Regions from separate parts of the Shewanella sp. cp20 genome, predicted to be linked through region 2. Evidence: riboswitches for the same ligand, from Rfam matches in the RefSeq annotation. Region 2 holds a riboswitch; the other holds the start of a gene.
What was found. A riboswitch is a leader RNA that binds a small molecule or an ion and turns the genes downstream of it on or off. The one in region 2 is predicted to bind lysine.
Positions count from the first base shown of each region.

Region 1: linked by a shared signal. The riboswitch ahead of lysC (lysine-sensitive aspartokinase 3) and the one ahead of DB48_RS05665 (Na+/H+ antiporter NhaC family protein) in region 2 are both predicted to bind lysine.

Region 1 covers NZ_JPII01000027.1:59,751-63,078, forward strand. The annotation lists gene arcA (two-component system response regulator ArcA) at 1-151, opposite strand, end outside; gene DB48_RS09835 (DUF3293 domain-containing protein) at 730-1,161, shown strand; lysine riboswitch at 1,530-1,706, shown strand; gene lysC (lysine-sensitive aspartokinase 3) at 1,836-3,191, shown strand; gene DB48_RS09845 (succinylglutamate desuccinylase/aspartoacylase family protein) at 3,191-3,328, shown strand, end outside.
Region 2 covers NZ_JPII01000017.1:225,743-229,070, forward strand. The annotation lists gene DB48_RS05655 (electron transfer flavoprotein subunit beta/FixA family protein) at 1-62, shown strand, start outside; gene DB48_RS05660 (electron transfer flavoprotein subunit alpha/FixB family protein) at 63-986, shown strand; lysine riboswitch at 1,135-1,351, shown strand; gene DB48_RS05665 (Na+/H+ antiporter NhaC family protein) at 1,430-2,995, shown strand; partial or broken gene DB48_RS05670 (M3 family metallopeptidase) at 3,248-3,328, opposite strand, start outside.

The DNA of each region.
Region 1 (3,328 bases), on a different contig from region 2:
CTAGATTGATCTTGTTTTCCTGCATGGCTTTATGCATCTCTGCGCCATCATTGGCTTCAGTTACCACATATCCTTCAGCCTCGAAAATACTTCTTAGCGTGTTCCGGGTAACGGCTTCATCTTCAACGATCAGAATGTGCGGGTTTTGCATGTTTATTTACCTAATATTTGTTTAAAACTGTTCTAACCATGAGCGCTAGTTGGTGCTGCTGCGCCCTATCTGTCTTCGCGACAATTACTGAACTCACTTAGTGCTTTCATCAAAAAACTATTGATACAGCAACACACTTCATGATTAGTAAAGTATACGTATCTCTTTCAAAAGACACGCGAACTGCTATTCACTTCGATTAACAATAGTTGGGAATAGTTCCGTTAACTATTTAATATTTTCAAGTTTAAATGCTAAATCAGCCTAAGCTCACATTTTATACAGGAAATTGACTAACTTTTGATGACCTTGTCGCCGACAAGATGTAACAAAAAGTATTTCATCGTGAGATGAGTGGAAGTGAATCAACGAACTTATTGTACTCGTTTTAGTCATTTGTTAACAAATGAAATGTTAACAAAATTCCTTTGAGATTTGATGTAAGTCACATTGTTTTCCTTAGGTGTTTGATTTTAATGATATTAATAAAAATTCATAAAGTGACCTGCCTCACACCTCTAGGAAGGTGAGCGAATTTTGCTATAATCGACTGAATCTAATTTAGGAATATTTTAGTGATGAGCACAGCGAACGAACACTTTTGGCAATGCTATCAGCAAACGCAATTCTTACTCACTCAACCTTTCTCTCCCTCGTTATCATTTGCAATCATTACCGCTCATAATCCTAAAGGCCAACACCTTTCTCCCTCGCAAAACCGCCTCCTCGATAAACAGCTTCAACGTCATATTCAACGCCTGCAATACCCCTATCGTGCCCTGATCGGCGCCTCCAGCGATCGGGGGCATATGGAAAAGAGCTGGGCGGTCTCTATCGATAAGGCTGCCGCGGTGGATCTGGGAAAGGTGTTTAATCAAAACGCCATCTACTTTGTCGATAAGGATGAACTGCAACTGGTGCCTTGTCTGGCCGCGTATGATGAGGTCACCTTAGGTAAGTTTTCCGCAAGGGTCTGCCTGGTTAGCGAACTGCCGGACATTAGTCGTTAGGGCCTGCTGACCTTTTGAGCACAAATTTTGTTCTAATTGAGCACTTTCAAATCACGGCACGAGGCTTGTAGTATAGTTATTCTGTATAAATGCCGAGCAACAAAGAGTTGAACGTGCTCAAGACGAACTCTGCGGGCAGTGTCTGTATCATTTTTCTACTGCGTTATCGCTCATTGATGTAGCACACTACATTACAATCGCTCTGCCTTGTATAAAATCGATACAGAATGCTGCAAAAATGAACGCGAAAGGTCAACAGACCCTAGGGCCGTCTATGTTGAATGGCTTTCATCATGACTGGCTAAAATATCGTTGACTTTTTATTCGGTTGTTTGATAGTTTTCTTGCATCCTGATCGATAAGGTTAGTGATACAGAAGAGGAGCGTTAACTAGGTAGTAAGCCCGAGGAGTCCAAACTCCGTTGACGGTTTATGAGGGAGATTAACGCCGAGGTAAAGAGATGTTTGGTTTCATCTGTTTATCGGTCGACTGGGCTGAATCCCACCGATTGTCACCTGTTTTTTGGTGGAGAGCTTCTGGTGGCAATCGCTGTTTCCCGTCTTGGGGTGCGTCATCTTTGCACCAGGCTCTTCGAACGAAGTGAGTTCGGAGCGTATTCAATGTTATCTATTTCTTTCGTGTCATCGTCGGCTATTTGGGTTGAGGTGCGCTAATGTCTATTGTTGTTGCTAAGTTTGGTGGAACCTCTGTCGCCGATTATGAGGCGATGAACCGCTGTGCCGATATCGTATTGGCCAATCCCGATACCCGCGTTGTAGTCGTGAGCGCCTCGAGTGGTGTGACGAATCTCCTGGTGGAACTGACTCAGGAGCGTGTGGATTTTGAGCGTCGTCAGCAGTTACTCAAGGCGATTGCCTCTATTCAATATAAGATCCTCGACGAGCTGGGCCAGCCCCACGATGTGGCCGCGCGTCTCGATGCCATCTTAAGTAAGATTGCCAGCCTGAGTGAGTCGCTTTGCCAGCATCGCAGCAAGGCGACCATAGATGAATTATTGGCTCAGGGTGAGCAGTGCTCGTCTGTGCTCTTTGCTGCCGTGTTAAGAGAGAAGGGCGAGCGGGCGAGTGCCTTCGATGTACGTCAGGTGATGCGCACCGACAGTCATTTCGGCCGCGCCGAGCCGCAGATCGAGGCGGTAAAGCAGCTATGTACCGAGCACCTGCTACCACTGCTGGGAGAGCAGCGTATCGTGACTCAAGGCTTTATTGGCGCCGATGAGCAGGGGGCGACCACCACATTGGGCCGTGGTGGCAGTGACTATTCAGCCGCGCTGCTGGCCGAGGCGCTGGATGCTTCGGCGGTGGAGATCTGGACGGATGTGCCAGGCATCTTTACTACCGATCCAAGGCTGGCGCCCAATGCTCGCCCTATCCCAGAGATCAGTTTTAACGAGGCGGCCGAGATGGCAACCTTCGGCGCCAAGGTGCTGCATCCTGCCACCATATTACCAGCGGTTAGACACAAGATTCAGGTATTTGTCGGTTCCAGTAAGGCGCCTGAGCTTGGCGGCACCTGGATTCGTCATCAGGTGAACGACGAGCCTATTTATCGCGCCGTAGCGGTGCGACGCGACCAGACGCTACTCAATCTGCATAGCCTGCAGATGCTGCATGCCCAGGGCTTCCTGGCCGAAACCTTTGCCACCCTAGCAAGGCATAAGATCAGCGTGGATTTGATCACTACCTCAGAGGTAAACGTCTCGCTGACCTTAGATAAGACGGGATCAGATTCGGCAGGAAACAGCCTGCTGAGCGAGGCCTTGCTGCAGGAGTTGTCACAGCACTGCCGGGTGCGGGTAGAAGAGGGCTTGGCGCTGGTGGCGATCGTCGGCAATAAGATTGCCACTACGGCCGGTGTGTGTCGCCGGGTCTTCGAAGTACTCGAACCCCATAATGTGCGCATGATCTGTCAGGGGGCAAGCCCGCACAACCTGTGTGTCCTGGTGGCCGAGTCTGAGGCGGCTCAGGTGGTGAGTGCGCTGCATCAGAATCTTTTCGAAGGCCAATGATGAAACCAACTCGTTCTACGTTAAAGGTTGGCGAGCTCGCCACGGGTCAAGATCTCGAACTCAACCTGTTTGAGTTTGCCCCAGAGGTCGTGACAGGCCCGAGTGTCTATATTCAGGCGAATGTGCACGGCGCCGAG
Region 2 (3,328 bases):
TTATGGTGGCTTCTGTCGAGGAGCTAGTGGACAAGCTAAAGAATGAAGCGAAGGTGATCTAAATGGCGATTCTAGTAATAGCAGAACATGATAATGCGACTTTAAAACTCGATACCGCCAAGGTAGTTGCTTGTGCTCAGGCGATCGGTAGCGAAGTCGATGTGATGGTGGCCGGTCATAACTGTGGCGCCGCAGTCGAGAGCGCCAAGCAGCTTGCCGGTGTGCGTCAGGTATTGGTGGCCGATAGCGCCGTTTATGCCAACGCCATCGCCGAAAACCTGTCATCGCTGATCGTTTCTGTGGCCAGCGAGTATCAACACATCCTGGCGGCGGCTTCGAGTGTCGGTAAAGATGCACTGCCACGCGTTGCGGCCCTTTTAGATGTGGCGCAGATCTCTGAAGTGGTTGAAGTGGTCAGCGAAGATACTTTCGTGCGTCCTATCTATGCCGGTAGTGCCATGGCGACGGTTCAGAGCCTGGATGCCATCAAGGTGATGACGGTTCGCGCCAGTGCCTTCGATGCGGTTGCCCAGGACGGTAGTGCCTCGGTGCAGACCCTGGATAACGAGTACAGCGGCGATGTCGAGTTTGTTTCGCAGACCCTGTCTGAGTCTGAGCGTCCCGATCTTGGTGCGGCCTCTGTTGTGGTTTCGGGTGGTCGTGCCATGGGCAGCGCCGAGAACTTTGCGATTCTCGAGCAGTTGGCCGATAAGCTGGGCGGTGCACTGGGTGCGTCTCGCGCCGCGGTTGACGCCGGTTATGTGCCAAACGATCTGCAGGTGGGTCAGACGGGTAAGATTGTCGCGCCGGACCTCTATATCGCCGTGGGTATTTCGGGTGCCATCCAGCACTTAGCGGGGATGAAAGATTCTAAGGTGATCGTGGCGATCAACAAAGATCCAGAGGCGCCAATCTTCCAGGTGGCCGACTATGGTCTGGAAGCGGATCTGTTCGAGGCAGTGCCTAAGCTACTCGAACTTATTTAATAAAATGTAAATGCTTGGTGAGCACTTTGGTGTTCATCTAAAATTTAGTGTGATATAGATCACGTGGAGCGGCTTTGAGGTAGCGTCCTTAAAGCCGCTTGTGTTTTTATGTGCCTCACGTTTGCCGATAGTGACATTGGCAGGCGTCCTGAGACGTAGAGGTGCATTAAATATCAGTAGTATTCGTTAGGGTGATGCCGTTAAGCGAATATGAAAGGATTTGGTGCCGAAGTGGTGGAGTTGATCAAGACTTGCCGCTGGGGCTGTCATCGAATAGAGGCAGCACTGCCATAGTGCTTCTTATCTGGATTGATAAGTGGAAGGTATACCGAGAATGGGTATCACTATGGAGCGCTACTGATAGGACAGGTGTAATATCTCATGCTATATCCCACCAGTTCAGTTGCCCTCCATTCGTATTTAAACGAAGACAATATTTTACAATGACAACTTTGAGTTATGCCGATTCGGCACTTTCTTTGCTGCCGCCCGTGGTGGCGATTCTGCTGGCGATCTTTACCCGCCGCGTCCTGCTCTCACTCGGTGTGGGGATCCTCCTGGGGGCAATGTTAATTGCCGATTTTTCACCGCTGGACATGGGCCAATACCTGGGACAACAGGTGGTGGGCCTGGTGTGGGATGATGGCGCCTTAAACAGCTGGAACGTCTATCTGCTGGGCTTCTTGATCCTACTTGGGATGATCACCGCACTCATTACCGTGAGCGGTGCCGCCAAGGCCTTTGCCGACTGGGCCCGTCAGCATATTCGTAATAAGCGCGATGCCAAGCTGCTCACCATGTTCCTGGGCTGCGTGGTCTTCATCGATGACTACTTCAACAGCCTGGTCGTGGGCAGCGTCGCCCGGCCGCTCACCGACAGATACTATATCTCCCGCAGCAAGCTGGCCTACCTGCTGGACTCGACCGCCGCACCTATTTGCGTGATCTCGCCCGTTTCCAGCTGGGGGGCGTACATCATCGCGCTGATCGGCGGCATACTCACCGCCCACGGCTTTGCCGACACCGGCCATCTGAGCGTGTTTATCCAGATGATCCCGATGAACTTCTATGCCATCTTCGCCCTGGTCTTGCTGCTATGTGTGGCCTTCATGGGGCTGGATGTGGGGCCGATGCGCCAGCATGAGCTAAACGCCCAGAAGGGTAACCTGTATGACGAGGCCAAGGGCCTGCCGCCAGGCGCCAACAGCGACCTGCCAGAGGCGGATTCGGGTAAGATCTTAGGCCTGTTCCTGCCAATTACCGTGCTGGTATTTGCCACCATCTACTTCATGATCGACAGCGGCGCCGCTGCGCTGGCCGCGGAAAACCTGCCCTTCAGCGTGATAGGGGCGTTCGAGAAGACGGATGTGGCCTCATCGCTCTTCTTCGGTGCCGTGATTGGTCTGGCTGCTACCCTAGTGCTGGTGGCCGTTCAGGGGCTGGACAAGGCGCTTATCTTTAAAGGCGTGCTGGCCGGGGCGCGCTCCATGTTGCCCGCCATCTATATTCTGCTGTTTGCCTGGACCATTTCCGGGGTGATCGGTCAGATGGAGACGGGTAAGTATATGGCGAGCCTGGCGACGGGTAACATTCCGTTCGCGCTGCTGCCTGCCGTGCTGTTCGTGCTGGCGGGTCTGACGGCCTTCTCTACCGGCACCAGCTGGGGCACCTTCGGTATCATGCTACCGATTGCCGCCGATATGGCCATGGGCACCCACACCAACATGATGCTGCCTATGCTGGCCTCAGTGCTGGCGGGCGCCGTGTTTGGCGATCACTGCTCGCCCATCTCGGATACGACTATCCTGTCGTCTACCGGAGCGAACTGTCACCACATAGACCATGTGCTGACTCAGCTACCCTATGCCCTCATCGTGGCGGGGATCAGCCTGGTAGGTTATACCGTGCTGGGCTTTACCGAGTCGGTTGGCGCGGGACTGGCCGCCTGTAGTGGGGTGTTTGTGGTGAGCATTCTGGTGCTGCGTCATAAGGCTAACCGTCCGGTTTAATACCAATCACAGTAAATATGTGATCAGAAATAGCGCAGGAAAAACGCTTGAGAACAAAGCAGGATTTTTAGATAAGTAGTTATTCTACAATTAAAAATACTGATACAGTTATCGAGCGTTTTAACAAGCTAGAATGATCAATTATTTATTACGATTTGTATAAGTGACCTGTCGATACCACACAGACAAGAAAAATGCCGCTCATGGAGCGGCATTTTTTATGGTTAATATTCCCCTTTAACGGGAATTCGCCTAGTTGAGACCACGGCGCTTTAGCAGCGCCTCAGTGGTCGGTGCCTGACCGCGGAAGGCCTTGTAGGCTTCCATCGGCGG